DNA from 3 places in the Rhizobium sp. AN6A genome. Region 3 is predicted to be linked to each of the others. Evidence: riboswitches for the same ligand, from Rfam matches in the RefSeq annotation. Region 3 holds a riboswitch; each other region holds the start of a gene.
What was found. A riboswitch is a leader RNA that binds a small molecule or an ion and turns the genes downstream of it on or off. The one in region 3 is predicted to bind thiamine pyrophosphate.

Region 1 (10,690 bases), on a different contig from region 3:
TCACGAAGGCGATGTCGATACCATCAAGCAGTTGCGGCCGGGAGACGAGGACTTCAAGCTCCTCGGGAGAGAGGCCGAGACGGCACATGCCGGTATCGATCTGCACTGCGGCGGGTAACGTCTTGCCAAGATTTTTGGCGTGGGCTGCCCATTGGGCGATCTGCTCGAGCGAATTCAGAACCGGTGTGACGGCCATGGCGGCGCAGGAGGTTTCGTTACCGGGCTGAAGCCCGTTGAGGACGAAAATCCGCGCTTCCGCTGAAAGACGCAGCCGGAGCGCCAGCGCTTCATCGATATGGGCGACGAAGAAATTCCGGCAGCCCGCTTCAAACAGCACCTGCGAGACGATATCCGCGCCTAGGCCGTATGCGTCAGCCTTGACGACCGCTGCCGTCTGCGATGTGGGCGCCATTGCCGCAAGCGCGAGATAATTATCGCGTAATGCGCCAAGATCGATGGTCAGATGGCCGCTTGCACCACCCGCTGCCTGCTGGCGGCTGATCTGCATGTCCATAGTCGTTCACCCTCATTTTTATCATATGAGAGTATTGCAACGATTATCGAATTTCTTGGCTATTGTTCGAATAAGATGCGATAAAAATCCAATCTACGCAACTTTCATTGTCATATTGGAATTTTCTATGTCGTCACTCGACGCGACCGACCGCCATATCATCCGCCTGCTCCGGCTCAATGCCCGCATCAGCAATGCGAAACTTGCCGCGGAAGTCGGCCTTTCGGCCTCCGCCTGTCTTCGCCGGGTCGATATTCTGGAACGGGAGGGTATCATCCGAGGCTATACGGCGCTCACCAGCGGCCTTGCCGGCGGCGAGGTGATCTCTGTGATCGTGCAGATCACGCTCGACCGCCAGACGGAGGATTTTCTCAACAGGTTTGAGAACGCGGTGCGGCGTTATCCAGAAATCCGCGAATGTTACCTGATGACGGGCGGGTCGGATTATTTCCTGCGATGTGAGGCGGAAAGTGCGGGCGATTTCGAGCGCATCCATAAGGAGATTCTGTCGAAGCTGCCGGGTGTTTCGCGGATTCATTCGAGTTTTGCGATCAGGAATGTGCTGGCGACGCCGAAGGCGCGGTGATGTAGCCTGTAGCGAACTCTAGCTCACGGCGGAATGTACGGCCACCCCCTTCTGTCCTGCCGGGCATCTCCCCCACAAGGGGAGATCGACAAGCGGCTTACTCACCATCCTGTCAGCGAGTGTCTTTCATTGAGAGGATTGAGTGGGACTGAGGCAGAAGCCCCAGCCAATCTCCCTCCTTGTGGGGGAGGTGTCCAGCAGGACAGAGGGGGTAAGCCCCTTGCTCAGCGCATCGACCTCACCCCCACCAGCGATAAAAATGATGCACCGGCCCGCGACCCTGCCCAATGGCAAGCCCCCGACCAGCGCCAAGCGCCCCATTCAGATACTCCTTCGCAAGCCCCACTGCCTCCGCCAGGTCATGCCCCATGGCCAGATGCGCGGTGATCGCCGCCGCCAGCGTGCAGCCGGTGCCGTGGTCGTTTTTTGTGTCCACCCGCGGTGCGGAAAGCGCCTGCATGGTGCCGTTTGCGAAAAGATAGTCCGTGCTTTCGGGCCCGTCGCCATGGCCGCCTTTGATGAGCACTGCTTTTGCACCCGCCGTCAGGATCATGTCTGCCTGGCGGGTGATGTCCGTCTCCGTGGCTGCAATAGGCAAGCCGGTGAGAAGCGCTGCTTCAGGCAGGTTCGGCGTGACGATGGTGGCGAGCGGCAGCAGGTCGCGCCGCAATGTCTCGATCGCATCCGTATGCAACAGACGGTCGCCGGAGGTCGCAACCATCACGGGGTCGAGCACCACCGGCTGGGGCTGCTGCCGAAGCCTTGCGGCGATGGCCGCGATGGTTTCGATCCGCGATACCATGCCGATCTTCACCGCATTGACGGCAAGATCGGAAAAAACCGCATCCATCTGCGCGACGATGGTGGCGACGGAAATATCCTCCACTGCTGTCACACCTTTGGTGTTCTGTGCGGTAATGGCGGTGATGACGCTGGCGGCATAAGCGCCAAGCGCCGAGAAAGTCTTGATGTCGGCCTGAATGCCCGCGCCGCCGCCGCTGTCTGAGCCGGCAATGGTCAATGCGATTGCTGTCATGGCTGTCTCGCTTTCAGCGCTGCATCGACTGCCGCGCGGAAGTCCCTGGTTGCGCTGGCAATATCGCCTGCGCGGAAGATTGCAGAAATGACGGCGACACCATCCGCACCGGCGGCGATGACGTTCGGCACGCGGGCAAGATCGATACCGGCGATGGCGCCTACCGGCATGCCCGGCCGCAATTCGCGGAGCAGAGTGCGGAGCGTCGTAAAGCCGTCGAGGCCGACAGGCTTGTCTGGATTGACCTTGGAAACCGTTTCGAACACGCCACCAATGCAGGCGTAATCGGCTGGCATGGAGGCCGCCCGCTCGGCATCGGCGCGGTTCTTGACGGTGAGGCCGATGATCGCCTTATCTCCAAGGATGCGTCTGGCGGTTTTGGCATCCATATCATCGGCGCCGAGATGCACCCCGTCCGCGCCAGAGGCGAGCGCCACATCCACCCGGTCGTTGATGACCAGCGGCACGCCGGTGCCGGCAATGGCTTCGCGAATGGCGAGGGCGTTTTCGATCATCTCTCGCGTGGAGGCGTGTTTGTCGCGATATTGCAGGATGGTCGCGCCGTTGAGTGCGGCCGCCAGAGCAAGCTCGCCCAACGGCGCAACATCGCCGAGGCTCGCATCGACCAGCGCGTTGAGACGGTAATCAACCTTGTTCATGCTCAATCCTCGCATGGTTTATTATGTCTTCGCCGGAAATTTCTGAAAGCACATCCAGAAATGCCGGCTCGAATGTGCCGGGACCTTTGGCGTTTTTCGCTGCCAGTTCGGCTGCGACACCCGTGATGGCGAGGGCGGCGGCGGCGGCCGTCAGTGCGTCTTTTTCCACCGCCATGAAGGCGGCGATGACGCCACCCGATAGGCAACCCGTGCCTGTCACCTTCGCCATCCACGGGTGACCGTTGACGATTCTGACGCTGCGTGTGGCATCGCGCAGGTTATCGACAGGTCCGGTCTCTATCCTGATGGCGTTCGGAACAGCACCGATCAGGCTCATCTCAGCGCTGTTGCCGCGCACGATGGTGGGTCCAAGCGAGATCAGGTCACGCGCGAACGCCAGTCGCGATGGCGAATAGTCGCAATGCACGGGGTCCAGAATCCACGGCTTGCTAGCCGCGCGGGCAATCTCGACGGCAAATCGAATGACTTTGCGCCGGTCGGCGTCGAGCGTGCCGAGATTGATCGCCACCGCATCGGCTTTCGTGACGAAAGCACCGATTTCTTCGAGTGAGGTTGTCATCGAGGGGATGCCGCCGACAACGGTAATGCCGTCCGCGGTGAATTTCTGCACCACGGTGTTCATCAGGCAATGCACGCGCGGGCGCGTCTGCCTTACCCTTTCGAGGATCTCCGCGGCCTTCGCCGCAGTCGGAAAACTGTTTGCCATGGTTATTGCAGCTCCACGGCAATGTCTTCCGCCGCCGGCGCCTGCTTGATCAGTTGCATGTCCTGCATGAAGGTGCCGAAGCGCGTGTATCGGGTGCGATCGAGTGCGCCTGGACGTTTGGCAAAACGCGGCAGCGTATCGAAAAACGCCTGTTTGTTCAGCGCGTCGTCAAGGTTCGGATAGGCCTTGATGAAAAGCTGCCAGGATTCTTGCGGGTGGTTGGTGATGAAAATCGCGGCCTGCTCAACGGCCGAGAGAAAACGCGGCAGGCGGCTGTCTTTCACGAGATCACGATGGGTGACGAAGATCAGTTCGTCATAGGCGGGCACGCCATGTTCCTCGGGGAAGAACGAGCGGCCGTCGTGGCCCTCAAGCTTCATCTGCGTCAGTTCGAAATTACGGAAGCCGCCAAGCGTGGCATCGACCTTGCCGGCGATCAGGGACGGCGAGAGTGAGAAATTGACGTTGACCAGTTCCACATCGTCTTTCGTCAGTCCCTCCTTCTCCAGCATGCGCTTCAGCATAGCATCCTCGAAACCGGAAACCGAGAAGCCGACCTTCTTGCCCTTCAGGTCCTTCAGGCTCTTGATCGGACCATCGGCCAGAACGGTGACGGTGTTCAGCGGGGTTTCCACCAGCGTGCCGAAACGGACAAGCGGCAGCCCTGCATCGTGGTCGAGATAGAGGTTCGGCTGGTAGTGTACACCGATATCGGCCTGCTTTGCCGAGACGAGACGCGGTACGGCGGATGGGTCTGCGGGCGGGATCAACTCGACCTCCAGCCCTGCATCGGCGAAAAGGCCGCGTTCCTTGGCAATCACCATCGGTGCATGGTCCGGGTTCACGAACCATTCCAGCAATACGGTAAGCTTGTCTGCCGCCTGCGATTGCACGGGCGAAAGCACGCTTGCTGCCGCAACGATGAGGGAAAGAAGAGTTCGTTTCATGATGCCGAAAGTCTCCGCAAATGTTTGAAAGGAATGACGTGGTCTGTTTCTTTGGCCCAGGGGGCGAGGTTGGCCGTTGCCCGGTCGACGACAAGCCGCAGCAGCACCGCCATGACGGCGAGAATGGTCATGGCGGCGAACATTGTGTCGGTCTGCATGCGGGCATTGGACTGGATCATGACAAAACCGAGCCCGGCGGAGGCGCCCACCCATTCGCCAATGACCGCGCCGAGCGGGGCGAGCGGAGCTGCGACCCTCAGCCCGGAAATGAGTGAGGGAAGCGCCAGCGGCACACGCAACCGGATTAGGATCTGCCAGTGGCTCGCCTCCGTCAGCGAGGCGGCATCGAGGATCGTCCGATCCGTGCGATTGAGGCCATCGGTGAAGGCTGAAGCGACGGGGAAAAAGATGATGATCGCCGTCATGACCACTTTCGAAGCCATGCCGAAACCGAACCAGAGTACGAGAATGGGGGCCAGCACGAAGACCGGAAATGCCTGCAACACGAGAACCATGGGCCAGACGAGGCGGCCAAAACGCGGGACGGCGGCAATCGCAAAGGCAACGAGAATGCCGGCGGCAATGCCAGCCGCAAGCCCGGCGGCCATTTCACCTGATGTCACCATGGCCTGTCCGAACAGGAAGGCAGGCTGGCGCAGGAGTGCTGCGGCAACATCGGCGGGCGAGGGCAGGATATAGCGGGGCGGTGCAAACAGCCAGATGCCCAGCTGCCAGACAATCAGAATGAGAACGACGCCCTTAAGCGCATGGGAGGCACGCATCGGCCGGGCCTCAGACGCAGCCGTACCGTATACGAAGGGAAGGATGTTTCATCATCATCGTTCGGTCTCCAGCTGTGGCGATCACGGAGATCCGGGCAAAGCGGAGAAGAGAAAGGGCAGTACCGCAAATGCGCTACAGTTTCCGTTCCTACGCCGGCATGACCCGGATCAGGTTCAAGGGTCCGGCTCATCGCCATCTCAGCACCGTCAGGTGCTCCCCTCGGAAGAGACTGATTTGCTAGGAGGGTTTTGAAGTAATGTCAACGTTGAAAGTTAACGAGAATATTGGCGAATTTGCCGCGAACACATTAGTTATTGATTATATTAAGTTTATCAAAAATTAGTTATTTATTGAAACCGCTTTTCAATTCCGCTGTATTAGCTTCAGCTCCCAGAATGGTTGGGGGCGAACTTGAAAAACTTCTGGCAAGAGAAATCTGGAAATTTTGGCATTCTGACCGCGCTGCTCATGGTGCCTCTGTGCGGGGCTGCCGGTGTGGCGCTCGATATTACGCGCGGCATGTCGGTCAAAGCCGATCTGCAGCAGGCGGCGGATTCTGCGGCTCTGGCGGCAGTCGCCGATATGTCCGCAAGTGTTCAGGCGGCAAAGAAGATGTCGGGGGACGGTGTCATTCCCGTCGGCAATGACGAAGCCCGGGCATTCTTCGATGGCAATCAGCGCGGCGACGCGGACTACACCATTACCTCTGTCGATGTTTCGGTGATCAAGCACGGCAATGTGGTCGAGTCGTCCGTCAGCTTCAAGGCGTCGGTCAGCACGACGCTCTCAGGGCTTCTGGGGAAAGATTTCGTTTCGGTTGGCGGCACGGCCACGGCCAAATACGAAACGGAAACCTTCAGCGATTTCTATCTTCTGCTTGATAATACGCCCTCCATGGGAGTGGGCGCCACACCCACGGATGTTGCCACCCTGGTTGCGAATACTGGCGATAAATGCGCTTTTGCCTGTCACATCGTGAAGGACGGCGTGGCAGATCCGAACAGCTATTACTTCAAGGCCAAGAAACTCGGGGTTACGACGCGTATCGACGTGGTTGCCAAGGCAACCGCCAGCCTGATGGACACGGCAAAGTCCACGCGCAAAAGCAGCAATCAATATCGCATGGCCGTCTATACCTTCGGGGAACGGGCGGAAGATACCAAGCTGCTTGAGGTCGTTTCGCTAACCTCGGATCTGGACGCAGCAAAGAAAAAAGCTGGTGAAATCAACCTGATGTCGATCCCCTATCAGGGATACAACAACGACCAGCAAACCGATTTCGACCGGGCACTGGTCCAGATTGGAGATAAGGTCGGCAGTTCGGGCACGGGCGCAAGCTCGGCAAACCCGGATAAGGTTATTTTCTTTGTTTCAGACGGGGTGGGCGACAGTTACAAGCCGTCCTCCTGTACGAAAAAACTGACAGGAGGCCGCTGTCAGGAGCCGATCGACATCAAAGACTGTACGAAATTGAAGGAAAAGGGTTTTCGTATCGCGGTGCTTTATACCACCTATCTGCCGCTGCCGACGAATGACTGGTATAATAGCTGGATCAAGCCCTTTCAGGCGGAAATCGGCTCACGCATGCAGAGCTGCGCTTCCCCGGGCCTGTATTTCGAAGTCAGCCCGTCCCAGGGCATCAGCGACGCGATGACGGTGCTGTTCAAGAAAGCCATTACATCACCGCGCCTGACGGGCTGATTGTCGTTTAGCGAGGCCTTTTAGAGCATCGGTTGAACGCCGCAATATTTGCGGCGTTTTTTGGAAATGGCCGGAAGGTGATGCTTCAAGCGATATTCCGAAGCTGTTCAAATAACGCAGTAAAGGGCGTTTCAGCGCGGTAGAACACAGCCGGCTGGCCTATCGGAGCCTCCACGGTGATCTCGTGCCCGCCAAAATACCGCGCGCCGCTCCAAAGATGCACCCATTCACCATCGCCCGGAAGGTAAAGCGTGCGCTGCGTCTCCCCCGCCTTCCACACGGGTGCGACCAGTATGTCGGCTCCGTAGAGATAGCTGTCCTGAATGGCATAGGTCTGCCGGTCGTTCTCGTGATGCAGGAAAAGCGGGCGCTGTACCGGCAGGCCGGTTTTGGCCGCTTCAGTGGAAAGCGATTTCAGATAGGGGGCGAGTGCAACGTAGATCGCCGTCATGCGGGCAAAATGGCCAAGAACCGTCTCGTCCTGATCGATCTGGAGATTGTCGCGCGGGCGATTTCCCTCATGGGTGCGCATGACAGGGGTAAAGGCTGCCATCTCCGTCCAGCGCATAATGAGTTCCGGGGTTCTGACATTGCCGAACAGGCTGGTATAACCGCCAATATCGGAGTGGTGATAGGCGTTGCCAAGAAGACCGGAAGACAATGCGCCACATATGACAGTGACGAGACCGTCATGGCGGGAGAAATCGACGGACTGATCACCGCCCCACAGCAGCGGGCAATGGGCTTGCACACCGGTAAAGCCCGCCCGCATGAAGAACAGCGCTTCGCCGGTTTTGCCGCGGCTTTCAACGGCCTTGGCGTTGACCTCTGCCCAGAGCGTCGGCCAGGCATTGTGCATCAGTTTGGCGTCGATGCCGTTCGACAGCGTGATGTCGATCGGTAGATATTCGCCGAAATCGGCCATCCAGCCGGAAAGGCCGAAATCCAGCATGTTCTTGCCGATGATCTCTTCGGCAAACCACTCGGCTGCGGCCGGATTGGTGAAATCGACCACGCCACAATCGAACTCGCCGAAATCCACGAGCGCCGTCTTGCCGTCCGCACCGGTGGCGAAATAACCGGCCGCCTCCGCCTCCGGAAAAAGCGGGCCGTCGACGCAGAGATAGGGGTTCACGTATCCCAGAAAACGAATGCCCTGATCGGCAAGCTCGGCGATCTTCTGACGCAGATGCGGATAACGCGCCTCATTGGCCTGCCAGTCCCAGAAGAGCCGGGCGCCAAAGGATGTCTGGCGAAGCCCCACCCAGTCCTCGCACCACAGGCCGGAGACCTTGGTTCCGGCAGCGCGGATTTTTTCCAGCCGGGCAAAGGAGTTGGCGCCATCCTTTAACCCGATGATCGCGCCGCTATAGACCCACTCCGGCAGTTCCGGCTGGCGTCCGAACCGCAGCGAGAGGGCGGAAACGATATCAGTGAAACGATCGCCGGTGAAAAACTCGATCCTCTCGGGGATTGCCCAGATCTCGACTTCGTGGAAATCTTCGTTGCGGAAATCGAAGACCGAATAGGCGCTGGTTTCCACATGCAGCGCATATTTGCGCGACGACAGATAGGTCGGCTGCGGGTAATTGGTGTTGTAATAATCGCCACCCGCCTTGCCGCTGACGTCAGCCTTGAAGGTGATTTCAGCGGTCTTGTCGCGGCCGACACCGGGTTCGGAGGTCCAGAGCGGAAAGCGGCGGCCGCGCATGTCGAAATAGGACATCTGTTCGCCACCGCCCCAGACATGTTCGTCCTCATCTGCGACGATCCGCAGCCACAGCCGATTGATGGTTTCATCCAGCGCCGTGACCCTGATGGCATTTCCATCCAGCGCCAGATGAAGGCGCGCGGCCTGCCCGGGTGCGGAAGACAGCGTAGCGCTGTCGCCACTGACTTCGGCGTGGCGGAGCGCAGTTCGTTCGATGACATAGTCCTCGATATCGAAATTGCCGCGATACATATCCATCCGCTCCTTGCCGAAACCGGCGAAGAAAGCCGGGTTCTCAGGCGAATGAGAAAGAATGGTGCGGCCGCCAATCGCAAGCGTGAAGCCGTCTCTGGTCTTTTCGAATTGCATGACTGTACCTGTTTAACCCTTGAGACCGCCGGCGGTGAGACCGGAGACGACGCGTTCCTGAAAGATGACGATCAGGATCGCGACCGGGACGATGCCGACCACTAGCGCCGCCGAGATGACGGGCCAGGGGAAAGCGAACTCACCCTGGTAAAGCTGGATGCCGACCGGCAGCGTGCGCAGTGCTGGATTGGAATTGAAGGAAAGCGCCAGCAGGAATTCGTCCCAGGCGTTCACGAAAGCGAGAATACCGGCGGTGAAGACGCCCGGCGCGCAGAGTGGCACGACAACCTTGAACAGCGCGCCGATGCGGGTGCAGCCATCAATCATGGCGGCGTTTTCCAGATCGCGCGGGATGCTTTCGAAGAAGGACACCAGCATCAGCGTGCAGACCGGCAGGGAGAGCACGGTGTAAGGCAGGATAAGAGCAGTCCAGCTATTGAGCAGGTTGAGCGCACGCATGATTTCGAACAGAGGCACCAGCAGCGTTACCAGCGGGAATGTGGAAACGGCGATGATGAGCGAGAGGATCAGCGCCCGGTATTTGAGATCGAGCCGCGCCAGCGCATAGGCTGCCAGCACCGAAATCAGAATTGTGAGTGCCGTGGAAAGCAGCGCAACCATGAAGCTGTTGAACAGGAAGAGGTGCAACGGCTGGTCGGAAAAGGCCTGCATGTAATTGGCAAGCGTCGGCGCATGCGGAAACCATGTGATCGGTTTCACCGTCAGTTCCGCTTCGGTTTTCAGCGAGGTGAACAGGATCCATATTGCCGGAAACAGGCCGTTGACCAGCAATATGGAGGCCGCGATGAAGCGCAGCGGCTTGCCGGAGAAGAAGGAGGACAGACCGGAGGAGGTTGCAACGGTGCTCATGGGATCAGTCCTTCGTCCTGATAATGCGGAGATAAACGGCGGTGACGCACATGGAGAGCGCAAACATCATGACCGCCAGTGCCGAACCGTAACCGAGATCAAGGAAGGAAACGGTGTTCTGGTGAATGTACATGGCGAGCGTCGTGGTTGATGTGCCGGGTCCGCCGCCGGTCATCATGTATGGAATATCAAAGGTCTGCAGCGCCGTAATCGTGCGGAAGATGAGAGCAACGACGATCGAGGGCTTGAGGAGAGGCAGCGTGATCTCGAAGAACTGCCTGAGCTTGCCGGCGCCATCCACATCTGCGGCTTCATAAAGCGAGCGCGGAATGGTTTGCAGCCCTGCAAGGATCATCAGTGCCATGAAGGAGGAGGTCTTCCAGATGATGGTCAGGCAGATGGCCGCAAAGGCCCAGTTCGGGGAGTTGAACCAGATGATGCCTTCAAAGCCCAGCCGGTTCAGCACATCGTTGACCACGCCGTATTCGTAGTGGAAAAACCACGCGAAGATGAGGCCGGCGAACGACAGCGGCAGCGCCCAGGGGATGAGCAGCGACAGGCGCATCGGCCATTGCATGGAAAACGGCAGGTTGGCGAGGAGCGCAAGGCCCAGGCCCATGAACAGCGCTCCCGGCACAGTTATCAGCGTTATCAGCACCGTATTCCAGGTCGTTTCCCAGAAAATCGGGTCATCGAGCATCGCCGTGTAGTTTTCAAGGCCGATGAATTCCGCCGGCAGGCCTGATGTCAGCGAAAGGCTGAAAAACGAGGTGTAGACGAGACGCGC
Region 2 (10,690 bases), 160 kb from region 3:
CCATGAGACTCTTACGCCGCACCTTCTTCAAAACCATCGCCGCAGCAACATCCTTCTGGGTGGCGGCATCCTTTGCGGTAGTTCCCGCCCATGCCGCCGAAAAAGTCACGGTGTTTGCTGCCGCGAGCATGAAAAACGCACTTGATGCGATCAATGCCGAATGGGCGAAGGAAAGCGGCAACGAAGCGACCGTGTCCTACGCCGCAAGCTCCGCGCTCGCCAAACAGATCGAGCAGGGTGCACCGGCGGATATCTTCATTTCCGCCGACCTCGCCTGGATGGATTATGTCGCCGAGAAGAAGCTGATCAACGTCGAAAACCGCTCCAATCTGCTTGGCAACCGCATCGTTCTCGTCGCCCCGGCCGACAAGGCCAAGCCGGTCGATATCAAAAAGGACTTCGATCTCGCCGGACTGGTGGGCGATGGCCGACTGGCCATGGGCGCGGTCGATTCAGTTCCGGCGGGTAAATACGGCAAGGCTGCGCTGGAAAAGCTCGGCGTCTGGTCATCCGTGGAAAAGAAAGTCGCCGGCGCGGAAAGCGTGCGCGCAGCGCTGCTGCTCGTGTCGCGCGGCGAAGCGCCCTATGGCATCGTCTACCAGACCGATGCGGCCGCCGATCCGGGCGTGAAGATCGTCGGCACCTTCCCGGAAGACAGCCACCCGCCGATCATCTACCCCGTCGCCATTCTCTCGGAAGCAAAATCTCCGGCGGCAAAATCCTATCTGGATTTCCTGAAGTCCGCCAAGGCTACGCCCTTCTTCGAAAAGCAAGGCTTTACCGTTTTGAAATAAACTGCGTTTCGCGGTCCCATCCCGTATGGGACCGCGAGAGATGACGATTGTAGGATATGGATTTGCATTGGTGGACACTCAGCCCTGAAGAATGGACGGCGATCAGGCTCAGCCTGTGGGTGTCCTCCATCGCCATGTTCGCCAGCCTGCCCTTCGGCATTGCGGTTGCCGTCGCGCTGGCGCGCGGGCGCTTTTGGGGCAAGTCGCTGCTCAATGGCATCGTCCACCTCCCGCTCATTCTGCCGCCCGTCGTCACCGGCTTTCTGCTGCTTGTCCTCTTCGGCCGCAGAGGCGCCATCGGCCAGTTTCTAGACAGCTGGTTCGGCATCGTCTTTTCCTTTCGCTGGACGGGGGCGGCGCTCGCATGCGCCGTCATGGCGTTTCCGCTGATGGTGCGCTCCATCCGCCTCTCCATCGAAGCGGTGGACAGCAAGCTGGAAGAGGCGGCCGGAACCCTGGGTGCAAGCCCCCTATGGGTGTTCCTCACCGTCACGCTTCCCCTGATCCTGCCCGGCATCATCGCGGGCATGATCCTCGCTTTCGCTAAGGCCATGGGCGAATTCGGCGCGACCATCACCTTCGTTTCCAATATTCCCGGCGAAACCCAGACGCTGTCCGCAGCCATCTACACTTTCACGCAGGTTCCGGGCGGCGATGCAGGCGCATTGCGGCTGACCATCGTTTCCGTCGTGATTTCCATGTCGGCCTTGCTCGTCTCGGAGTTTCTGGCCCGCATCATCGGCAAACGGGTGAGCATGGAATGACGCTTTCTGTCTCCACCCGCCACCGCCTCGGCTCCTTCGAACTCAACGCGTCATTTACCTCTGATGGCGGCGTTACAGCGCTTTTCGGACGCTCTGGCTCCGGCAAAACCTCGATGATCCGCATCATCGCAGGTCTGCTGCGGCCAGATAGTGGTCAGGTATCGCTCGATGGCGAAGTGCTGGCCGATAGCGGAAAGCGCCTGTTCCTGCCGGCGCACAGGCGCCGTTTTGGTTATGTTTTTCAGGAAGCGCGGCTGTTTCCCCATCTCAGCGTTGCCCAGAACCTGAACTACGGCAAATGGTTCGCTACGGAAAAAGCTGAGCGGGCGAATGAAAACCGCATTATCGAAATGCTTGGCATCGGCCATCTTCTCCAGCGTCGTCCGAACAAGCTTTCCGGCGGTGAAAAACAGCGGGTCGCCATCGGCCGCGCACTCCTGTCATCGCCCAGACTACTGTTGATGGACGAACCTCTCGCCTCACTGGACGAGGAACGAAAAGCCGAGATCATCCCTTATCTGGAACGGCTGCGCGACGAGACGAAAATCCCGATCGTCTATGTCAGCCACTCCATCCAGGAAGTCGCCCGCCTTGCCGACCGCATAGTTGTTATGAAGGACGGCAAGGTGGAGGCACAGGGAAAAGCGACCGATGTGCTGTCGCGGTCGGATTTCAGCGCACATCTCGAGCGACGAGAAGCGGGCAGCATCCTTTCGGGACATATCGAAAGCTTCGATGAAAGGCACGGGCTTGCTGCCGTAAGGCTCTGCTCGTCGCTCCTGCAGGTTCCAGCAAAAAGAGGAATGCCCCGCACCCCGGCACGCGTGCTGATACCGGCGCGTGATGTCATGCTCGCCACGGCAAAACCCGAAGGCCTGAGCGCACTTAACATCCTCGAAGGCCATATTGCCGGCATCTCCGCCAGCGAAGATGGCATGGTAACCGTTCAGGTGGATTGCGGCGGCGATATTATCCAGTCGCGCATCACCGATCTGTCGCGCGAACGTCTCCAGCTGGAACCCGGGAAACCGGTACATGCGATCATAAAGTCGGCAGCTCTCGATCCATATTAATGATGGCGGCATCCGGATTGCGGTTGGCCTCAAGCCAGTCGATATCCTTGCGCAGGGCCTCATTCATCCGCTTTTCCATGCTGCGATACCGTTCAAGCAATTCGGCACCGAATGCGGTCAGCGCAGCCCCGCCACCCTGCTTGCCGCCCCGCTGGGATTCGATCACCGGCTGCCTGAACATATGGTTCAGCGCATCCACTAGCAGCCATGCACGGCGATAGGACATGTCCATCGCTCGCCCGGCGGCCGATATCGAGCCGGTCTCGACAATCAGCTCCATCAACTCGATCTTACCGTGGCCGAGACGATCTCCGGGCGGAAAATCGATGCGGAGAACGGGCTTCAGTGGCTGATGTATATTGCTCATCGGCTAGAAACCCCGGCCATGAAGATCGTGATAGGCTTTCTGCGCACCGTGCTGCGGCAGAGCCGTCGCCTCGTAAACACCGCGCGCCACTGCGCGCGCCATAACGATGGTAGCGAGATGGCAAAGCTCGGCAAAATGAGCGCCGCCCTCAAGCGGCTTCTCACCGGTCGCAGCCGCGAACATGGTGTCGCCATCGCTCGGCAGATGGGCGGGCAGCACGGCGCGCGCCAGCCCGTCATGCGCCATGATGGAAAGGCGATGCGCCTGCGCCTTTGTCAGGACGGCATCGGTGACCACGGCGCCGATGGTCGTCGCGGTGAGGTTGACCCCCTTGAGACGAAGCGCGGTGTGATCCGGTTCGAAACGATCAGGAAAACCGCAATCACCAAACTCGCCCTGCTCTTCAAAAGGCGCGGACCAGAAATGGCGGCTGGTGCCAACGGTTGCAGAGCCAAGCGCATTGACGGCGACGATCGCCGCCACCTTGTAACCGCCGGAACTGACAGCGCTTGCCGAACCAAGTCCGCCCTTGAAGGTGGCGGTGGTCGCCCCCGTTCCCGCGCCGACTGTTCCAAGCTGGAAGGGCTCCGCACGCGCCGCCGTGAAAGCCGCATATCCCATCTCGCGATAGGGCGAATGCAGCCCCCACTCCTTGTTGCCGCCATTCAGCAGATCCATGAGGATCGCCTGCGGCACAATGGGAACACGGGTGGAACCGACTTGAAGGCCACGCCCGATCTCCCGCAGACCGGCCTGAACACCACCCGCCGCATCCAGCCCGAAGGCCGAACCGCCTGAAAGTACGAAGGCATCCACGGTTTCCACCGTCATCGCCGGGTCGAGCAGGCCGGTATCACGACCACCGGGCGCCCCGCCAAGAACCGAACCGGAGGCGATTACGGGTTTTTCGAAAACGATTGCGGTGACGCCGGAACCGAGTGCAAGATCGGTGACATTGCCGACCAAAATCCCATTGATATCCGTCAGAAGATTATTGCGTGCCGCCATGCCGTTCCCCTTTTCTCCCGGTATCTCGCCGCCACGGGGCACTGTCAACGCAAAAGGTGAATCAGGAAAATACCGCCGTGCCAATCACCGGTGTCGAGGGAATGGCCATATCCCTTGGCTCCAGCGGCCCCGCCACATAAGCCTGATGCCCGGCCTCAATGGCGCGGGCGAAAGCTTCCGCCATGCCGACCGGGCACCCGCCCCCGCGACCGCCGTGTTGAGCAGAACGGCATCGTAACCAAGCTCCATCACCGTCACGGCATGTGACGGCCGCCCGATACCGGCATCGACGATCAGCGGCACATCCGGAAAACGCGCCCGCATGGATTTCAGCGCCATCAGATTAAGCGGCCCCATGGCGCTGCCGATCGGCGCGCACCAGGGCATCAGCACCTTGCAACCCGCATCCAGGAGCTTTTCCGCCACGACAAGATCATCAGTCGTATACGGAAAGACTTCGAAACCATCGTCGCACAGAATTTTCGCCGCTTCGACAAGCGCAAACACATCAGGCTGCAAGGTGTCGTGATGGCCGATGACCTCCAGCTTGATCCAGTTGGTGTGAAAAACCTCACGCGCCATCTTGGCCGTCAGCACCGCTTCCTTCACGGTATGGCAGCCAGCCGTATTGGGCAGAATGTAACGATCCAGCTGGCGGATCAGCTCAAAAAACTGGCCACCCTTCTTGCCGCCTGCCGTTTCCCGACGCAGCGAAATCGTCAGAATATCCGTGTTGCTGGCCCGCACTGCATCGGCAAGCACGGCGGGAGACGGATAACGCGCCGTGCCGAGCAGGAGGCGCGACGAGACCTCACGGCCATAAAGCGTCAGCATGGCCTCAACCTCCCTGCATCGGTGAGAGGATTTCGACCCGGTCGAACGCCTTCAGTTGATAATCGGCGCGCTCTTCCGAATGCACCAGATCGCCATTGACCGCCGTCGCCAGCCACTCGCCTTCATAGTCGAGGCTGGTGAGTAACCCGGCCAGCGTCTCGGTGGCGAGATCAAGCTCGTCGCCATTCACCAGAAGTTTCATGATCCTGTTCCTTTCCAGAGATATTTTGGCAGACGATTTCGGCCGCCCGCCGCGCCATCGCCGGCGACAGCAGGAAGCCATGCCGGTGGGCGCCGTTGATGAAGACGGTCCGGCCGTCCTGCGTAACTTTCGGCAGATTGCTGGGATAGGCGGGACGCACGCCCGTTCCGGTCTCGATGATTTCCGCTTCGCCGAAGGCCGGATGTACGGCGTAGGCAGCATTCAGAAACTCCATCATCGAGCGCGCTGAAATGGCTCCGGCATCCTCTCTCTCGATCATCGTCGAACCCACCATGAAGCGACCCGGCTCGCGCGGCACGATGTAAAGCGGAATGCGCGGATGTAAGAGCCGGACGGCGCGCGACAGGGAAACCTCTGACGTGGCGAGATAGAGCATTTCTCCCCGAACGCCGCGAAGGTTGGCAATCTCGCCCACCGCCGCAGCGCCGGTACAATCCACCACCCGATCGAACGGCTGCTCATCCACCGGAATACCCATATGAAACCGCACGCCCAAGCCGCAAAGTCGCGTAAGCAGCGATTTGAGCGCAAGGCGCGGATCGAGATGCCCCTCGCCCGTGAAATAAAGCCCGGAGCGGAACCGCCCGGCAAGGTCAGGCTCCAGAGCGGCGATTTCACCCTCATCCACCCACTGGTACCCTGCGGTTCTGGATGCGAAACGCGAAAGCTCGGCTTTGTCGCGGGCGGGCGCGACGACCAGCGTGCCGTGTCTGATGACAAGGCCGGGGGTCGCCTCGTCCCACCAGTCGAGCGCCGCCTGGCCGAGCGTCAGCACCGCCTCGTCCGCACTTTCACGTTCGCACCAGGGCGCCAGCATTCCGCCCGCATAAAAGGATGCGCCGCGCGAGGCTTCAGCATTGCGCTCCGAAACCTCAACGGTCACGCCGTTTCGCGCCAGTTCGAAGGCCGCCGTCAAACCGGCGACCCCCGTTCCCTTGACAAGGACACGCATGCTACTGGCCGTCTGCCGGGGTCGCGAGCGGCATGTAAAGCTCGCCACCTTCCTTGAAGCGCGCGGCCATGGCCTCCAGCCCCTCCTTCTGCGCCTCGGCGCGGATGTCGTGGGAAATCCGCATCGAGCAGAATTTCGGCCCGCACATGGAGCAGAAATGCGCGACCTTGTGCGCCTCCTTCGGCAGGGTCTCGTCATGGAAGGAGCGCGCCGTGTCCGGATCCAGCGACAGGTTGAACTGGTCTTCCCAGCGGAACTCGAACCTTGCGCGCGACAGCGCATCGTCCCGCACCTGTGCCGCCGGATGCCCCTTGGCGAGATCGGCCGCGTGAGCCGCGATCTTGTAGGTGATGACACCGACCTTCACGTCGTTACGATCAGGCAGACCGAGATGTTCCTTTGGCGTGACATAGCAAAGCATCGCTGTGCCAAACCAGCCAATCATCGCAGCACCGATGCCTGACGTGATATGGTCATAACCGGGGGCGATATCGGTCGTCAGCGGCCCCAGCGTATAAAAGGGCGCCTCACCGCAGGTCTTCAGCTGCTTGTCCATGTTCTCCTTGATCTTGTGCATCGGCACATGGCCGGGGCCTTCGATCATGACCTGGCAATCCTTCGCCCATGCGATCTGTGTCAGCTCACCGAGCGTCTCCAACTCCGCAAATTGCGCGGCGTCGTTGGCGTCGGCAATCGAACCAGGCCGCAACCCGTCACCCAGCGAGAAGGAAACATCATAGGCACGGCAGATGTCGCAGATCTCATCGAAATGCTCGTAGAGGAAGCTTTCCTTGTGGTGATGCAGACACCACTTCGCCATGATCGAACCGCCGCGTGAGACGATGCCGGTGACACGGTTGACGGTAAGCGGAATGTAATGCAGCCGAACACCGGCATGGATGGTGAAATAATCCACGCCTTGCTCCGCCTGTTCGATCAACGTGTCGCGGAACACTTCCCAGTTGAGGTCCTCGGCAATGCCGTTGACCTTCTCCAGCGCCTGATAAAGCGGCACGGTGCCGATCGGTACCGGCGAATTGCGGATGATCCATTCGCGGATGTTGTGGATGTTGCGCCCAGTCGAAAGATCCATGACGGTATCGGCACCCCAGCGGATCGCCCAGACCATCTTCTCCACCTCTTCGGCCATGGAGGAGGTGACGGCGGAATTGCCGATATTGGCGTTGATCTTGACCAGAAAATTACGGCCGATGATCATCGGCTCAAGCTCGGGGTGATTGATATTGGCCGGGATGATGGCGCGGCCCGATGCGACTTCCTGACGGACGAACTCCGGCGTCACATAATCGGGTATCTGCGCGCCAAAACTCTCGCCATCACGAGCCAGCTTCTCCTTCGCCGCTTCGCGCCCCAGATTTTCGCGGATGGCGATGAACTCCATTTCCGGCGTGATGATGCCTGCCCGCGCATAGGCAAGCTGCGTTACGGCTTTTCCTTCCGTGGCCTTAAGCGGCTGGTGGCGCACGGCAAACTCCGGCGTGAGACGCTCACCGGTGGCAAAGCCGTTATCCTCCGGCTTGACATGCCGCCCGTCGTAAGCCGCGACATCGCCGCGCGCTACGACCCAGTCGTGACGCAGGCGCGGTAGACCCTTTTCGATCAGAACGTTATGCAATGGATCGGTATAGGGGCCTGAGGAATCATAGACCGTGACCGGCGGTTCGCCCGCCGTCGGGTGGACGGCGATTTCGCGCATCGGCACGCGAATATGCGGATGCAAAATTCCGGTTTTGTGGATTTTCGTGGAGGCGGGATGCGGCCCGGTTGTGACGACAAGCGGGATATTCTTGGCAACGATATTCATCATGAGGCTCCAAAGTTTGACAGTGGAGACCCAGTTCGAGCCGGAATGATGGAAAATACCGAAGCGTCGGCAGCGCACGTTACACGCAATCCGACCTTCGGTCTTTGCACCGTCCCTACGCCAGTATGAACTGGATCAGGTTCAACGGGTCACTGCGCATAAAAGCAGAATCTCAGCCCCTTGACGGGACACCCCTGGTGAATGGACACAAGAGAAAACACCGCCCGACATTTGTCAAGGGTGCTGCTGATGGCTGGCAAAGGTGGACGAACAACAAAAGCGCCGTTAGTGGTAATTAACCTAACGGTTTAGGCGAATATTATCGTTTTCAAATTAACGATAAGCACAAACCATCCTGATGTTAAATTCATGGGAGATAAGTCGGAATGAATGCGACTATTCGTGAAATACTGGCAAAATTCGGCCAGCTTCCTACCCCCGTCGATACGATTGAAAACGAAGCAGATCTTTATGCGGCAGGCCTTTCTTCCTTTGCATCGGTGCAATTGATGCTGGGTATCGAGGAAGCTTTCGATATCGAATTCCCCGACAACCTCTTGAACCGCAAGTCCTTTGCCAGCATCAAGGCCATTGAAGACACCGTTAAGCTCATTCTGGATGGTAAAGAGGCAGCCTGATGAATGTGACCGTTGCGCCGCAGGATGAAACGCTGTCCGCGCGCGCAGGCCGCGTCGCAGCAATTGCCGCCAAACACGCGGACGAGGTGGACGTCACCGGTCGCTTCCCGGAGGAAGCCGTCAAGGCGCTGAGACAAGAGCGCTTTCTCGGCATTCAGGTCCCGTCCTCTCTTGGTGGCGAAGGCGCATCCATACAGCAAATCGCCGATATCTGCGCCCGGCTTGGCCAGGCCTGTTCGGCAACCGCGATGATTTTCGCCATGCACCACATCAAGGCATCGAGCCTTGTGGAACACGGCGAGACAAGCCCATGGCATGCGGGCTTCATGAGCCGCATCGCAAGCGAACAGCTTCTGCTTGCCTCGGCCACGACCGAAGGCGGAATCGGCGGTAATCTGCGCAATTCCATCTGCGCGATCGAGGTCGAAAGAGACATCTGCCGGCTGGAGAAGGACGCCACCGTCATTTCTTACGGCAGCAATGCGGATGCCATCCTCATCACCTCGCGCGCCCACAAGGATGCCGCCCCGGCCGATCAGGTGATGACCGTCTTCCTGAAAGATCAGTACACGCTCGAGAAGACCCATGTCTGGGACACACTCGGCATGCGTGGCACCTGTTCGGACGGTTTCCTGTTCCGCGGCGAGGCACCGGCGGTGCAGATATTCCCAAAACCCTTTGCGGAAATCGCCGCGCAATCCATGCTTGCAAGCTCGCATCTTCTGTGGAGCGCCGTGTGGTATGGCATCGCGTCGGATGCGGTGCTGCGCGCGCAATCCTTCGTCAGGACGGCAGCACGCAAGTCGCCCGGTGTCACACCGCCAGGCGCTATCCACATTGCCGAAATTTCCACCAAATTGCAGGTGGTCAAATCCAACGTCATTGCGGGCGTAAAGGCTTACGAGGACACCAAGAGCGACCCGGACAAGCTGATGTCCATGGCGTTCGCGGTTGCAATGAACAATGTGAAGATCTGTTCTTCGGAAACCATTCTGGAGATCATCGACCACGCGATGCTGGTCTGCGGCATCATGGGTTACAAGAACGGTACGCCCTACAGCCTTGGCCGACACCTTCGCGACGCGCATTCCGCGCGCCTGATGATTTCCAACGACCGTATTCTCGGCAATTCCGCCAATCTCCTGCTGGTTCACAAGCAGGACACCAGCCTCTTGGGATAAGACCATGGATATGCAAACATCGTTTCTCGATCGACTGTTCGAAGAAGGCCTGCTGATTGAAACGGGTGTCGATGGTCTTTATGGACGCAGCGGCCAGTTCGAGGATGTCATTGCCGCATTCGAACGCCTGATCGACCGCACCGGCGGCCCGGACAGTGCAGAGGCGATCCGCTTTCCGCCCGGCATCAACCGCGCCTATTTCGAAAAGAGCGGTTACATGAAAAGCTTCCCGCAGCTTGCCGGCACAGTGCATTCCTTCTGCGGTTGCGAACTTGACCATGTGAGCCTCCTCAAATCCATGGATGAGGGCGGCGACTGGACAAAGGACCAGAAAGCAACCGATATCGTGCTGACGCCGGCCGCTTGCTACCCTCTTTATCCGACCATCGCCAAGCGCGGCGCATTGCCTTCCGGCGGCGGTCTCTACGACATCCAGTCCTATTGTTTCCGCCATGAGCCCTCCAAGGACCCGGCACGTCAGCAGCTGTTCCGCATGCGGGAATATGTGCGCATGGGCACGGAGAGTGATGTGACCGAATTCCGCCAGACATGGATGGATCGCGGCGTGGCGATGATGGAAGCCGTGGGCCTTGAAGTGACCATCGACGTGGCCAACGATCCCTTCTTCGGCCGCGCCGGCAAAATGCTCGCCAACAACCAGCGCGACCAGAACCTGAAATTCGAACTGTTGATTCCCGTCACATCCGCCACCAACCCGACGGCCTGCATGAGCTTCAATTACCATCAGGACGCCTTTGGCCAGAAATGGGGATTGAACCTCGACAACGGTGATGTGGCTCACACCGCCTGCGTCGGTTTCGGCCTTGAGCGCATTGCGCTGGCACTTTTTGCGCATCACGGACTGGATGTAAAAACATGGCCCGAAAAGGCCTTGAAAACACTCTGGGGCTAACCATTCATGCGGCAGATTTTCCCCGGTCTCAATCCCAAAAACTATGTGCAGCACCCGCTTCATTCTTCGGAAAGAATGTGGCCGGAGACCAATTGCTACATCGATTTGTGGATCGAGG
Region 3 (10,690 bases):
CACAAGCTCGGCAAGGCCATCGAGCGTGAAGAACACTGGATGCGTTACGGCGTGACCGCGAGACGCAAGCGCAACATGCGCCGCGTGGGCGAGCTTCAGGCAATGCGTGCGGACTATCGCGGCCACAAGGGACCGCAGGGCAGCGTGCAGGCGACGGCTGCGGAGGTGCGGGAATCCGGCAAGCTGGTCATCGAGGCAGACGTCATCACCAAGTCTTACGGCGAACGCGTGATCATCGCGCCGTTTTCGCTGCGGGTGCATCGCGGTGATTGCATCGGTCTCGTCGGGCCGAACGGTGCCGGAAAGACAACGCTTTTGAAGATGCTGACCGGCCAGCTTCAGCCCGATAGCGGCACGGTAAAGCTCGGCACCAATCTGGAAATCGCGACGCTTGACCAGAAGCGTGAGGATCTCAATCCAAACGATACGCTCGCTCATTACCTCACCGACGGTCGCGGCGACAATTTGCTGGTCAATGGCGAGTTGAAACATGTGACGGGTTACATGAAGGACTTCCTGTTCCAGCCGGAACAGGCCCGCACGCCCATCCGCAACCTCTCCGGAGGTGAGCGCGCCCGTCTTATTCTTGCGCGCATTCTGGCGCGGCCTACCAACCTGCTGATCCTTGACGAGCCGACCAACGATCTCGATATCGAAACGCTCGATCTGTTGCAGGAAATCGTTGCTGGTTTTTCCGGCACGGTCATTCTCGTCAGCCACGACCGCGATTTCCTCGACCGTACCGTCACCTCCACAATCGCGCCCGCCAATCCGGACCAGCCGGACGGACGCTGGATCGAATATGCCGGCGGCTATTCGGACATGATGGCGCAACGCAAGGGCGCTGCAGAAGAAAAGCGCAAGGCGGAGAAGCAGGAAAAGGCAAAGACCGCCCCTTCCGCCTCCGCGTCGCAGGACCCCTCAAAGGCCAAGGGCAAGCTTTCCTTCAAGCAAAAATTTGCGCTCGAAAACCTTCCAAAGGAAATGGAGAAGGCGCAGGGCGAAATCGCCAAGCGTGAGCAGCGCATGGCCGACCCCAATCTGTTCACCAAGGACCCGGCTACCTTCAATACGCTGGCGCAGGAAATGACAAAGCTGCGCGAAAAGCTCGAAGCCATGGAAGAGGAATGGCTGGAACTGGAGATGCTGCGCGAGGAAATTGAAGGGTGACTGGGTCGCGATTTCTTGACTGAGGTCTCATCCACCTTTGACAGGGAGGCGGAATTGCCGTTTCCTGTGCGGGTTCGGAGGAGTTCAGAAAATGCGCATGATCTTCGTCAATCTGCCGGTCAAGAATATCGAGACATCGAGAAGCTTCTTCACGGCTCTCGGTTTCACCTTCAATCCGGAATATTCGGATGACCGCACGCTCTGCATGATCGTTGAGGAGAACATCTTCGTGATGCTTCTTCAGGAGGAGCGTTTTCGCGATTTCATCAATGGCGATATCGCCGACGCCACACGCAGCACCGAGGTCCTGACCTGTCTCACAGCGGGAAGCCGTGAGGAAATCGACCGGATGATCGAAACGGCGCTCGCCTCGGGTGGCAGCAGCTGGAAACCGGTTCAGGATCACGGTTTCATGTATGCCGGTAGTTTTCAGGATCCCGACGGCCATGTCTGGGAACTGGTGCACATGGTGCAGCAGGCCTGACGGCAGCCATCTTGCCAATCAGAGACAGCGGGACTACATCATCATCTTGATCTAACGGGGTGTCTTTTGTGCTTGCGTGCAAAAGGCTGAGAGGCTTGCCAACCCGAAGAACCTGATCCGGTTCATACCGGCGGAGGGATTAGACGGCTTAAGGCAAGCGGCTATTTCCCTTTTCGTTTTTTGAGGAGATACCCGTGCGCCGTCGTCTTTTCCTGAATTCCCTCGTTGCCGTTTCGTTGTTTCTGCCCGGTCTTGCCACTGCTCAGGACAGACAGGAACTGACCGTCTACACCTATGAAAGCTTCGTTTCCGAATGGGGTCCCGGCCCCAAGGTGAAGGAGGCCTTCGAGAAAATGTGCAATTGCACGGTCAATTTCGTCGGTGTGGCGGATGGAGTGGCGCTGCTCAACCGCCTGAAGCTTGAAGGGGCGGGGTCGAAGGCGGATGTCGTTGTCGGTCTCGACACCAATCTGGTCGCGGAAGCGAAACAGACCGGCCTCTTCGACGCCAGCGGTATCGATGTATCGGCGGCCAAGGTGCCGGGCGGTTACAAGGACGACGTTTTCGTCCCTTACGACTACGGTCATTTCGCCGTTGTCTATGACACGCAGACGATAAAAAATCCGCCGACGAGCCTGAAGGATCTGGTGGACGGCGATCCTTCACAGAAAATCGCCATTCAGGACCCGCGCACCTCCACGCCGGGGCTTGGCCTGCTGCTCTGGGTGAAGTCCGTTTACGGCGACAAGGCACCGGAAGCCTGGGCGAAGCTCCGGAAGCGCATTCTCACCGTCACGCCGGGCTGGTCGGAATCCTATGGCCTTTTCACCAAGGGTGAGGTGCCAATGGTGCTCTCCTACACCACGTCGCCTGCCTATCACATGGTCTCGGAAAAGACGGATCGCTATCAGGCTGCGGCTTTTTCCGAGGGGCACTACATCCAGATCGAGGTTTCCGGTCTTCTCAAAAACGCGCCGCATAAGGAACTGGCGAAGCAGTTCCTCGCTTTCACGCTCACATCAGGATTTCAGGATGCCATTCCGGAAAACAACTGGATGATGCCGGTCGCGGCAACGTCCACGCCCCTGCCCGAGGCATTTTCCAAACTCGTCGTGCCGCAGAAGACCTTCCTGATGGACCCGGAAGAAGTGGCGAAGAACCGCAAGGCCTGGATCGACGAATGGCTTGCGGCCATGAGCATGAACTGAGCAAGAGGCACGCCCGCGCATGATGCTGCGTCGCGACTACAGATGGTCGATCATTGGCGGAACGGCGGCGTTTGCCGCCGTTTTCCTGTTCATGGCGCTTGCTGTCTCAGCACTCCTGTCTTTCGATGCCGGCACATCCGCCGCCGGAATCGTGGATGCCTACACGCTGCGCATCCTGCGCTTCACGCTCTATCAGGCAACGTTGTCCACCGTTCTTTCCATTGTTCTCGGCCTGCCGGTGGCGCTTGCGCTCTCCCGCAGACAAGATTTTCCGGGGCGCATATGGATTGTCAGGTTGATGGCGGTGCCGATGGGGCTGCCGGTCATCGTCGGCGCGTTCGGTATCATCACGATCTGGGGCAGGCAGGGTGTTTTGAATACTGCCCTTGTTTTTGCCGGTGCGGAGCAGCCCTTCAGTATTTACGGCCTTTCCGGCATTCTCATCGCGCATGTGTTTTTCAATCTGCCGCTTGCGGTGCGGCTGATGCTGGCCGGGCTGGAGCGTATTCCGGGCGAATATTGGCGGATGGCGGCAAGTCTTGGCATGGGGCCGGTTTCGGTTTTCCGCTTCATCGAGTGGCCGGCCGTCTCGCGGCTTGTTCCCGGTATTGCCGGGCTTGTCTTCATGCTGTGCGCCACCAGCTTCACGCTGGTGCTTCTGCTGGGCGGTGGACCGGCGGCGACGACACTTGAGGTCGCAATCTATCAGGCGCTGCGGTTTGATTTCGATCCGCAGCGGGCAATCGCGCTTTCGGTTTTGCAGATTGCAATCACGGCAGTTCTGCTCGGCCTTCTTGCCTTTTTGCCATCGCCCGAGGCGGAAATTGCTTCGCTTGGCCGCCCTGTTCGTCGTTTCGACGGCAAGCGTGTTGGCGCGCGCCTGTGGGACGGAGCGGCAATCATTTTTGCGGTTCTGCTGGTCGGCCTGCCGCTTGTTGCCATAAGCGTCTCGGGCTTGGGGGCCGATCTGCCGCGTCTTTTGTCAGCGCCGATCTTCCTGCATGCGGCGGCGACCAGCCTTGCAATCGCTGCGCTCTCCGCAACTCTCGTCGTGCTCTGCTGCTTTGCGATCATCGGTGCGCGACAGGCCGTGGGTTCCAGACGGCACGCGGCTCAGCCCTTGCGCCTTTTGTCCGCCACGCTTGGGGCAGGGTCATCGCTGGTGCTGCTGGTGCCGCCCGTCGTGCTGGGAAGCGGGTGGTTCCTGTTGCTGCGGCCCTTTGGAGATGTCAGTTTTTACGCTCCCGTTCTCGTGGCGCTCATCAACATGCTAATGGCGTTGCCGCTTGCCATGCGGGTGCTGGAGCCAGCCTTTACCAGCCATTTTCTGCGCACCGGCCGGCTCTCCGCCAGTCTCGGGCTTCAAGGCCTGACACGGCTGCGATTCGCTGATCTGCCGGTACTCTGGCGGCCTTTGGTTATGGCGTTTTCCTTCGCCATGGCGCTGTCGCTTGGTGATCTTGGGGCGGTTGCCCTGTTCGGGTCGGAAAATTTCATCACGTTGCCATGGCTGGTCTATAGCAATATGGGCAGCTACCGCACCAATGATGCCGCCGGATACGCGTTCATCCTTGGCATCGTCTGCCTGCTGCTTGCCGCGGGCGGCGTTTCACGGCAATCCCAATCAGCAAGGGCGAGTATATGACGGGCGATGAATTTGCCGTGGGGCTGGACAAAGTCAGGCTGCAGCTCGGAACGCAGGATTTCGATCTCGATTGTATATTCCCGCAAGGCCAGATGACTGCCGTCGTCGGTGCATCCGGTTCTGGCAAGTCGACGCTCCTCAATCTCATCGCCGGTTTTGAATTGTCCGATTCCGGGCGCGTCCTGATCGGCGGGCGGGACATGAAGGCGCTCGATCCTTCCGAGCGACCGGTCTCCTCGATCTTCCAGGATAATAATCTTTTCGCCCATCTCGATATCTTCACCAATGTCGCGCTCGGCATCAGCCCCGGGCTGAAGCTGCGGGCGGAAGACAGGCAGAGGATCGACATGGCGCTCACACGCGTTGGTCTTGCGGGTTTTGACAAACGTTTGCCGGGCACGCTTTCCGGCGGAGAAAGGCAAAGGGCGGCGCTGGCGCGTGCGCTGGTTCGGAAAAAACCGGTCATGCTGCTGGACGAGCCTTTCGCGGCGCTAGATCCGGGGCTGCGGGCGGGCATGACCTCCCTGCTTCTCGACTTGCATGCCGAAACAAAAAATACGGTGATTATTGTCACGCACCATCCAGACGACATAAAAAAGCTGGCGCAGCGGGTGGTTTTTCTTGATCGTGGCCGCGTTGTCTATGCGGGCTCGACCACAGATTTCTTCGCCACACAAAATGTGAAGGCGGTCGACAGTTTTCTGAACGGCTGATCGCCTTATTTTCGACGCGTGCCGCTGGCAATCGCTTTAGATAACTTCAATGGCGTTAATTTGCACTTGCCAGTTTCAAGTCGTTGCCCGAGAAAAGACGAGAATTATTGCGTTCTTCAGGAATATTCCGGACTTGATGGATCGTTTTTACCGTTTCGACATTCATGGCTCGTTGGGGCGAATCTGTTATTCTGGTCTGCAATTAACGGATGATCAGGAACGTTAGGGGCAGGCATAGAGAATGAGAAATAGCATGACTGCGCAGTGGAGGCTTTTCTCCCGTTCAGGCCTTCGCCGTTCGGGCAGGATGGCTGCCGTGTGTTCCGTGCTGACCGCATCTGCCGTATTTCTGTCATCGTGTCAGTCTCTCTTCAGCCCGGCCTACCAGTCCACCTTGCGGCCTTCGGACAATCCGCAGACGGTGGAAGAGGTGCAGAAGAATGATCCCCGCGCGCAGATGGGCGCGCGCGAACATCCGCGTATCGTGGCGAGTTATGGTGGCGAATATCGTGATGCCAAGACGGAGCGGCTTGTCGCCCGCATCGCCGGCGCGCTGACGGCCGTTTCGGAAAATCCGCAGCAATCCTATCGCATCACCATCCTCAACTCGCCTGCTATCAACGCCTTTGCGCTGCCGGGTGGGTATCTTTACGTGACGCGCGGGCTTCTGGCTCTCGCCAACGATGCCTCGGAAGTGGCCGCCGTGCTTTCGCATGAGATGGGCCACGTTACCGCAAACCACGGCATCGAGCGCCAGCGTCGGGAAGAGGCGGAGGTGATTGCAAGCCGCGTGGTCGCCGAGGTTCTGTCGAGCGATCTCGCTGGCAAGCAGGCGCTTGCTCGCGGCAAGCTGCGGCTTGCGGCTTTTTCGCGTCAGCAGGAATTGCAGGCGGACGTGATTGGCGTGCGCATGTTGGGTGAGGCCGGCTACGACCCCTTCGCATCGCCGCGGTTTCTGGATTCGATGGCGGCCTATGCGCGTTTCTCCTCGGCTGATCCCGAAAACGACCAAAGCCTCGACTTTCTTTCCAGCCACCCCAACACACCGCAGCGCATCGAGCTTGCACGCCGGCATGCCCGCGCCTTCGGCCAGGACGGTCAGGTCGGGGATCGTGGTCGCGACTGGTTTCTGGATGGAATAGATGGCCTGCTTTACGGCGACAGCCCGCAGGAGGGTTATGTCCGGGGCCAGACCTTCCTGCACGGAACGCTCGGTATCCGTTTCGACGTGCCGGAAGGTTTCGTGATCGACAACAAGGTGGAGGCCGTTCTTGCGACGGGGCCGGGCGATGTGGCGATCCGTTTCGACGGCGTGGCCGATCCGAAACAGACCACTCTTGCCAATTACCTTACCAGCGGCTGGGTTGCCGGCCTGATGCCGGAAACCGTGAAGGAAACGCAGATCAACGGTCTGGAGGCCGCGACAGCCCGGGCGACGGCGGACAAATGGGACTTTGACGTTACCGTCATCCGTGTTGGTCAGCAGATATTCCGCTTCCTGACGGCCGTGCCGAAGGGTAACACGCAGCTCGATTCCATCGCCAACGTGTTGCGCACGAGTTTCCGCAAGATGACGCCGCAGGAGATCGCATCGTTAAAACCTCTGCGCGTGCGCGTGGTGACGGTCAAGCCCGGTGAAACCGTGGCAACGATTGCCGCACGGATGATGGGGACCGACCGTAAGCTCGACATGTTCCGCATGATGAATGCGATGAGCGCCACCGCCACGCTTCAGCCCGGCCAGCGGGTGAAGATCATTGCGGAATGAGATGCTAACAAAAAACCCCGGATTGTGATCCGGGGTTTTTCGTTTCAGACGTTATCGATAATTACCGCCACTCGCGCACATCGACGAAATGACCGGCGATGGCCGCCGCCGCTGCCATGGCGGGGGAGACGAGGTGGGTGCGGCTCTTGTAGCCCTGGCGGCCCTCAAAGTTGCGGTTCGAGGTGGAGGCGCAACGTTCGCCAGGCTTCAGGCGGTCATCATTCATGGCAAGGCACATGGAGCAGCCCGGTTCGCGCCATTCGAAACCGGCTTCGAGGAAAATCTTGTCCAGACCTTCCTTTTCCGCCTGTTCCTTCACGAGACCGGAGCCGGGCACGATCATGGCCGAGACGGTGGGCGCGACCTTGCGGCCGTCGACGATCTTTGCCGCTGCGCGCAAATCCTCGATACGGCCATTGGTGCAGGAGCCGATGAAAACGCGGTCGATGGCGATATCGGTGATGCGCGTCCCGGGTTTCAAGCCCATATAATCCAGCGCACGCCATTTGGAAGTACGCTTGTTTTCTTCCTCGATATCATCCGGATTGGGAACGATGCCCTCGACGGACGTCACGTCCTCAGGCGATGAGCCCCAGGAGACGATCGGCGGCAGGTTGGCGGCGTCCAGCACCACGATCTTGTCGTAATGGGCGCCTTCATCGGATTTCAGCGTTTTCCAGTATGCGATGGCCTGTTCCAACGTCTCGCCCTTTGGCGCGCGCGGCTTGTCTTTGATGTAGTCGAAGGTGGTCTCATCAGGCGCGATCAGACCGGCGCGGGCGCCGCCCTCGATGGTCATGTTGCAAACCGTCATGCGGCCTTCCATGGAGAGCGAGCGGATTGCCTCACCGGCAAATTCGATCACATGGCCGGTGCCGCCCGCTGTGCCGATCTCACCGATAATGGCGAGGATGATGTCCTTGGCGGTGACACCTTCCGGAACCTTGCCATCGACACGCACCAGCATGTTCTTGGCCTTTTTCTGGATCAGCGTCTGGGTCGCCAGCACATGCTCCACTTCCGACGTACCGATGCCGTGCGCCAGCGCGCCGAAAGCACCATGGGTGGAGGTGTGGCTGTCGCCGCAAACAATCGTCATGCCCGGCAGGGTAAAGCCCTGTTCCGGGCCAACGATGTGGACGATGCCCTGGCGCTTGTCGCGCTCGGAATAATATTCGACACCGAAATCCTTGGCGTTCTGCGCAAGCGCTTCCACCTGGATACGGCTTTCCTCGTTCTTGATGCCTTCCAGCCGGTCGGCTGTGGTTGGCACGTTATGATCGACGACGGCAAGCGTGCGGGTGGGCGAATGGACCGGACGGCCGGCGATGCGCAGGCCTTCAAAGGCCTGCGGGCTCGTCACCTCATGGACCAGGTGACGGTCGATATAGAGAAGACAGGTTCCGTCCGGGTCACGATTGACGACGTGGTCGTCCCAGATCTTGTCGTATAAGGTGCGGGGTACGCTCATGGCTCTATGCCTTGTCATGGAAAGGTAAAATCAGGGTTCAGTAAGGCGGTGGACAGCGGGTGCTGTCAGGCGAGCCTAAGTCGGCTATTGAGCGCCCCGGAAATGCGCGCAAAAAACCGTGCCGGCAGACGCTTGTGGTCCTGCAGCACATAAACATTCTGCGCGAGACATCCGAATTTAGATCCCATGGCGGTCTTCATAGCAGATTGCCGGTTTGGCGGCAATATGAATGCACGCAGACCGTAAAACGGTGCCCGGCGGCTTTGATGTGCGCCGCATCATGCACTCAGTGCTTTAAAATCCCCGTTTCGCAGCCCTTTCGGCATTGGTTATGATGCAATGCAACTTGCGTATCTTGCGGCGCACATATAGATGGGTCCCCTTATCATTTGCATTTCGACGAGCAATCGAAGGGAGGGAAAAGCACATGGTATCGGAAAAATCCCTAATCTCGAAGATCACCTGGCGGCTGATGCCGTTTCTTGGCCTTCTCTATCTCATCGCCTATATCGACCGGCAGAATGTCAGCTATGCCAAGCTGCAGATGGTCGATGCGCTGAGCCTCAGCGAATATGCCTATGGACTTGGCGCTTCGCTGTTCTTCATCGGCTATTTCCTCTTTGAGGTTCCGAGCAACCTTTTCCTCAACCGTTTCGGCGCCAGCAAATGGTTCGCCCGCATTCTGGTGTCCTGGGGTGCCGTCACCATCGCGCTTGCCTACACGCAGAATGCGACGATGTTCTACATCCTGCGCTTCCTGCTCGGGCTTTGCGAGGCCGGTTTCTTCCCGGGCGTGCTGTTCCTGATGACGCTGTGGTTCCCGCGCGATTATCGCGGCCGCATGATCGGCCTCTTCATGATCTTCAGTGCGCTTGCCAATGCCATCGGCGCACCGCTTGGCGGCATGCTGCTCGATCTCGATGGTTTCCTCGGTTATGCCGGCTGGGAATGGGTGTTCCTGGCGACGGGTATTCCCGCCGTGATCGCTGGTATCGTCACCTTCTTCTATCTGGACGATACGCCGGAAAAGGCGAAGTTCTTGACGCAGGCCGAGAAGGATTGGTTGAAGAACCGCCTGGCCGAAGAAAACAAGGGCATGGAAGAGCATGCGGAGGACGGCTTTAAGGCGCTGATCAATCCGCGCGTGCTGTTCATGGCGCTTTGCTATGTCGGCTTTCCGCTGGCGGCCTATGGTCTCAGCTACTGGCTGCCGACGATCGTAAAGAGCTTCGGCGTTTCCAACACCGCCAACGGCTTCATCAACATCATACCCTGGGTGATCGTGGCCGTCGCTCTCTTCGTCGTGCCCCTGGCGGCTGACAAGGCAAAAAACAAAACGCCTTATATCGTCGGCCCTGCCTTCGTCGGCGCGTTTTGCCTGCTGATGTCGGCGCTGCTCAGCAATCCGGTCCTGCAGTTCGCCTTCCTCTGCATCGCCGCTGCGGGCATTTTTGCCGGCCAGCCGGTGTTCTGGAGCCTGCCCGGCCGCTTCCTCAAGGGAGCCGGTGCCGCTGCCGGCATCGCCGCCATCAATTCCGTCGGCAATCTCGGTGGTTTCGTGGCGCAGAACGTGGTGCCTTGGATCAAGGACCAGACCGGCAGCACGATTGCGCCGATGTTCTTCCTTGCCTTCTGCCTTGCGCTGGCAGGTGTGCTTGTCATCATCGCGGCGCGAAAAATGGGCAATCAGGCCGAGGCCGCCTGATCTGCAAGATTGCGGCAGCCGGCATAATTTCCGAACCGCCGCATATGTAAAAAATCATGGCCCGGATATGTCCGGGCCATGATCCATTTAAACGGTAACCGATGAAATTCTCTTCGAGAGAAATTACGCCGTGAACCAATCGCTGCCGGTCAGGTGAACGCCGGAGAGAATGATCTTCTCACCCTTGTGCTCGCCAGTAACGTTGTAGCTGAGGACGGTATCGTTATCATAGGTCGAAACCGCCCAGTTATCGATCACTGTACCGACCAGCTTGAGCTTGTCCATGGAGGCGTTGAAGCCTTCAATGGTATCTGTGGCAAAGCTCTTCGCCATGTCACCCAGATTGAAGACGAAGGTATCGGCGCCACCGCTTGCGATGATGTGGTCGATGCCCTTGCCACCGGTGACCAGCGACGAAGCAAGCTTTACCTCGCTCAGGTCGATAAAGTCGTTACCCGCACCGGCGTCGATCTTGACGGAGGTGTAGCTGCCGTCCGTGATTCCAGCGCCGCCGTTCACAGCACCA

Region 1: another riboswitch for thiamine pyrophosphate. It lies ahead of CRO62_RS10895 (ABC transporter permease); the one in region 3 lies ahead of thiB (thiamine ABC transporter substrate binding subunit).
Region 2: another riboswitch for thiamine pyrophosphate. It lies ahead of thiC (phosphomethylpyrimidine synthase ThiC); the one in region 3 lies ahead of thiB (thiamine ABC transporter substrate binding subunit).

The regions. Positions count from the first base shown of each region.
Region 1 is NZ_OCNC01000003.1:1,518,191-1,528,880, forward strand. It holds gene alr (alanine racemase) at 1-514, opposite strand, end outside; gene CRO62_RS10870 (Lrp/AsnC family transcriptional regulator) at 642-1,100, shown strand; gene thiD (bifunctional hydroxymethylpyrimidine kinase/phosphomethylpyrimidine kinase) at 1,339-2,136, opposite strand; gene thiE (thiamine phosphate synthase) at 2,133-2,795, opposite strand; gene CRO62_RS10885 (hydroxyethylthiazole kinase) at 2,782-3,522, opposite strand; gene CRO62_RS10890 (ABC transporter substrate-binding protein) at 3,525-4,469, opposite strand; gene CRO62_RS10895 (ABC transporter permease) at 4,466-5,251, opposite strand; TPP riboswitch at 5,380-5,482, opposite strand; gene CRO62_RS10900 (TadE/TadG family type IV pilus assembly protein) at 5,664-6,953, shown strand; gene CRO62_RS10905 (alpha-glucosidase) at 7,039-9,033, opposite strand; gene CRO62_RS10910 (carbohydrate ABC transporter permease) at 9,046-9,903, opposite strand; gene CRO62_RS10915 (carbohydrate ABC transporter permease) at 9,908-10,690, opposite strand, start outside.
Region 2 is NZ_OCNC01000004.1:748,316-759,005, forward strand. It holds gene modA (molybdate ABC transporter substrate-binding protein) at 3-794, shown strand; gene modB (molybdate ABC transporter permease subunit) at 851-1,558, shown strand; gene modC (molybdenum ABC transporter ATP-binding protein) at 1,555-2,631, shown strand; gene CRO62_RS16295 (winged helix-turn-helix domain-containing protein) at 2,600-2,998, opposite strand; gene CRO62_RS16300 (P1 family peptidase) at 3,002-4,006, opposite strand; partial or broken gene CRO62_RS16305 (thiazole synthase) at 4,068-4,840, opposite strand; gene thiS (sulfur carrier protein ThiS) at 4,845-5,042, opposite strand; gene thiO (glycine oxidase ThiO) at 5,011-6,015, opposite strand; gene thiC (phosphomethylpyrimidine synthase ThiC) at 6,017-7,840, opposite strand; TPP riboswitch at 7,935-8,046, opposite strand; gene CRO62_RS16325 (acyl carrier protein) at 8,227-8,478, shown strand; gene CRO62_RS16330 (acyl-CoA dehydrogenase family protein) at 8,478-9,659, shown strand; gene CRO62_RS16335 (amino acid--[acyl-carrier-protein] ligase) at 9,664-10,572, shown strand; gene CRO62_RS16340 (DUF1839 family protein) at 10,579-10,690, shown strand, end outside.
Region 3 is NZ_OCNC01000004.1:906,462-917,151, reverse strand. It holds gene CRO62_RS17060 (ABC-F family ATP-binding cassette domain-containing protein) at 1-1,170, shown strand, start outside; gene CRO62_RS17055 (VOC family protein) at 1,262-1,654, shown strand; TPP riboswitch at 1,700-1,810, shown strand; gene thiB (thiamine ABC transporter substrate binding subunit) at 1,849-2,862, shown strand; gene thiP (thiamine/thiamine pyrophosphate ABC transporter permease ThiP) at 2,882-4,507, shown strand; gene CRO62_RS17040 (ATP-binding cassette domain-containing protein) at 4,504-5,220, shown strand; gene CRO62_RS17030 (M48 family metalloprotease) at 5,528-6,988, shown strand; gene leuC (3-isopropylmalate dehydratase large subunit) at 7,050-8,459, opposite strand; gene CRO62_RS17015 (MFS transporter) at 8,887-10,164, shown strand; gene CRO62_RS17010 (rhizobiocin) at 10,288-10,690, opposite strand, start outside.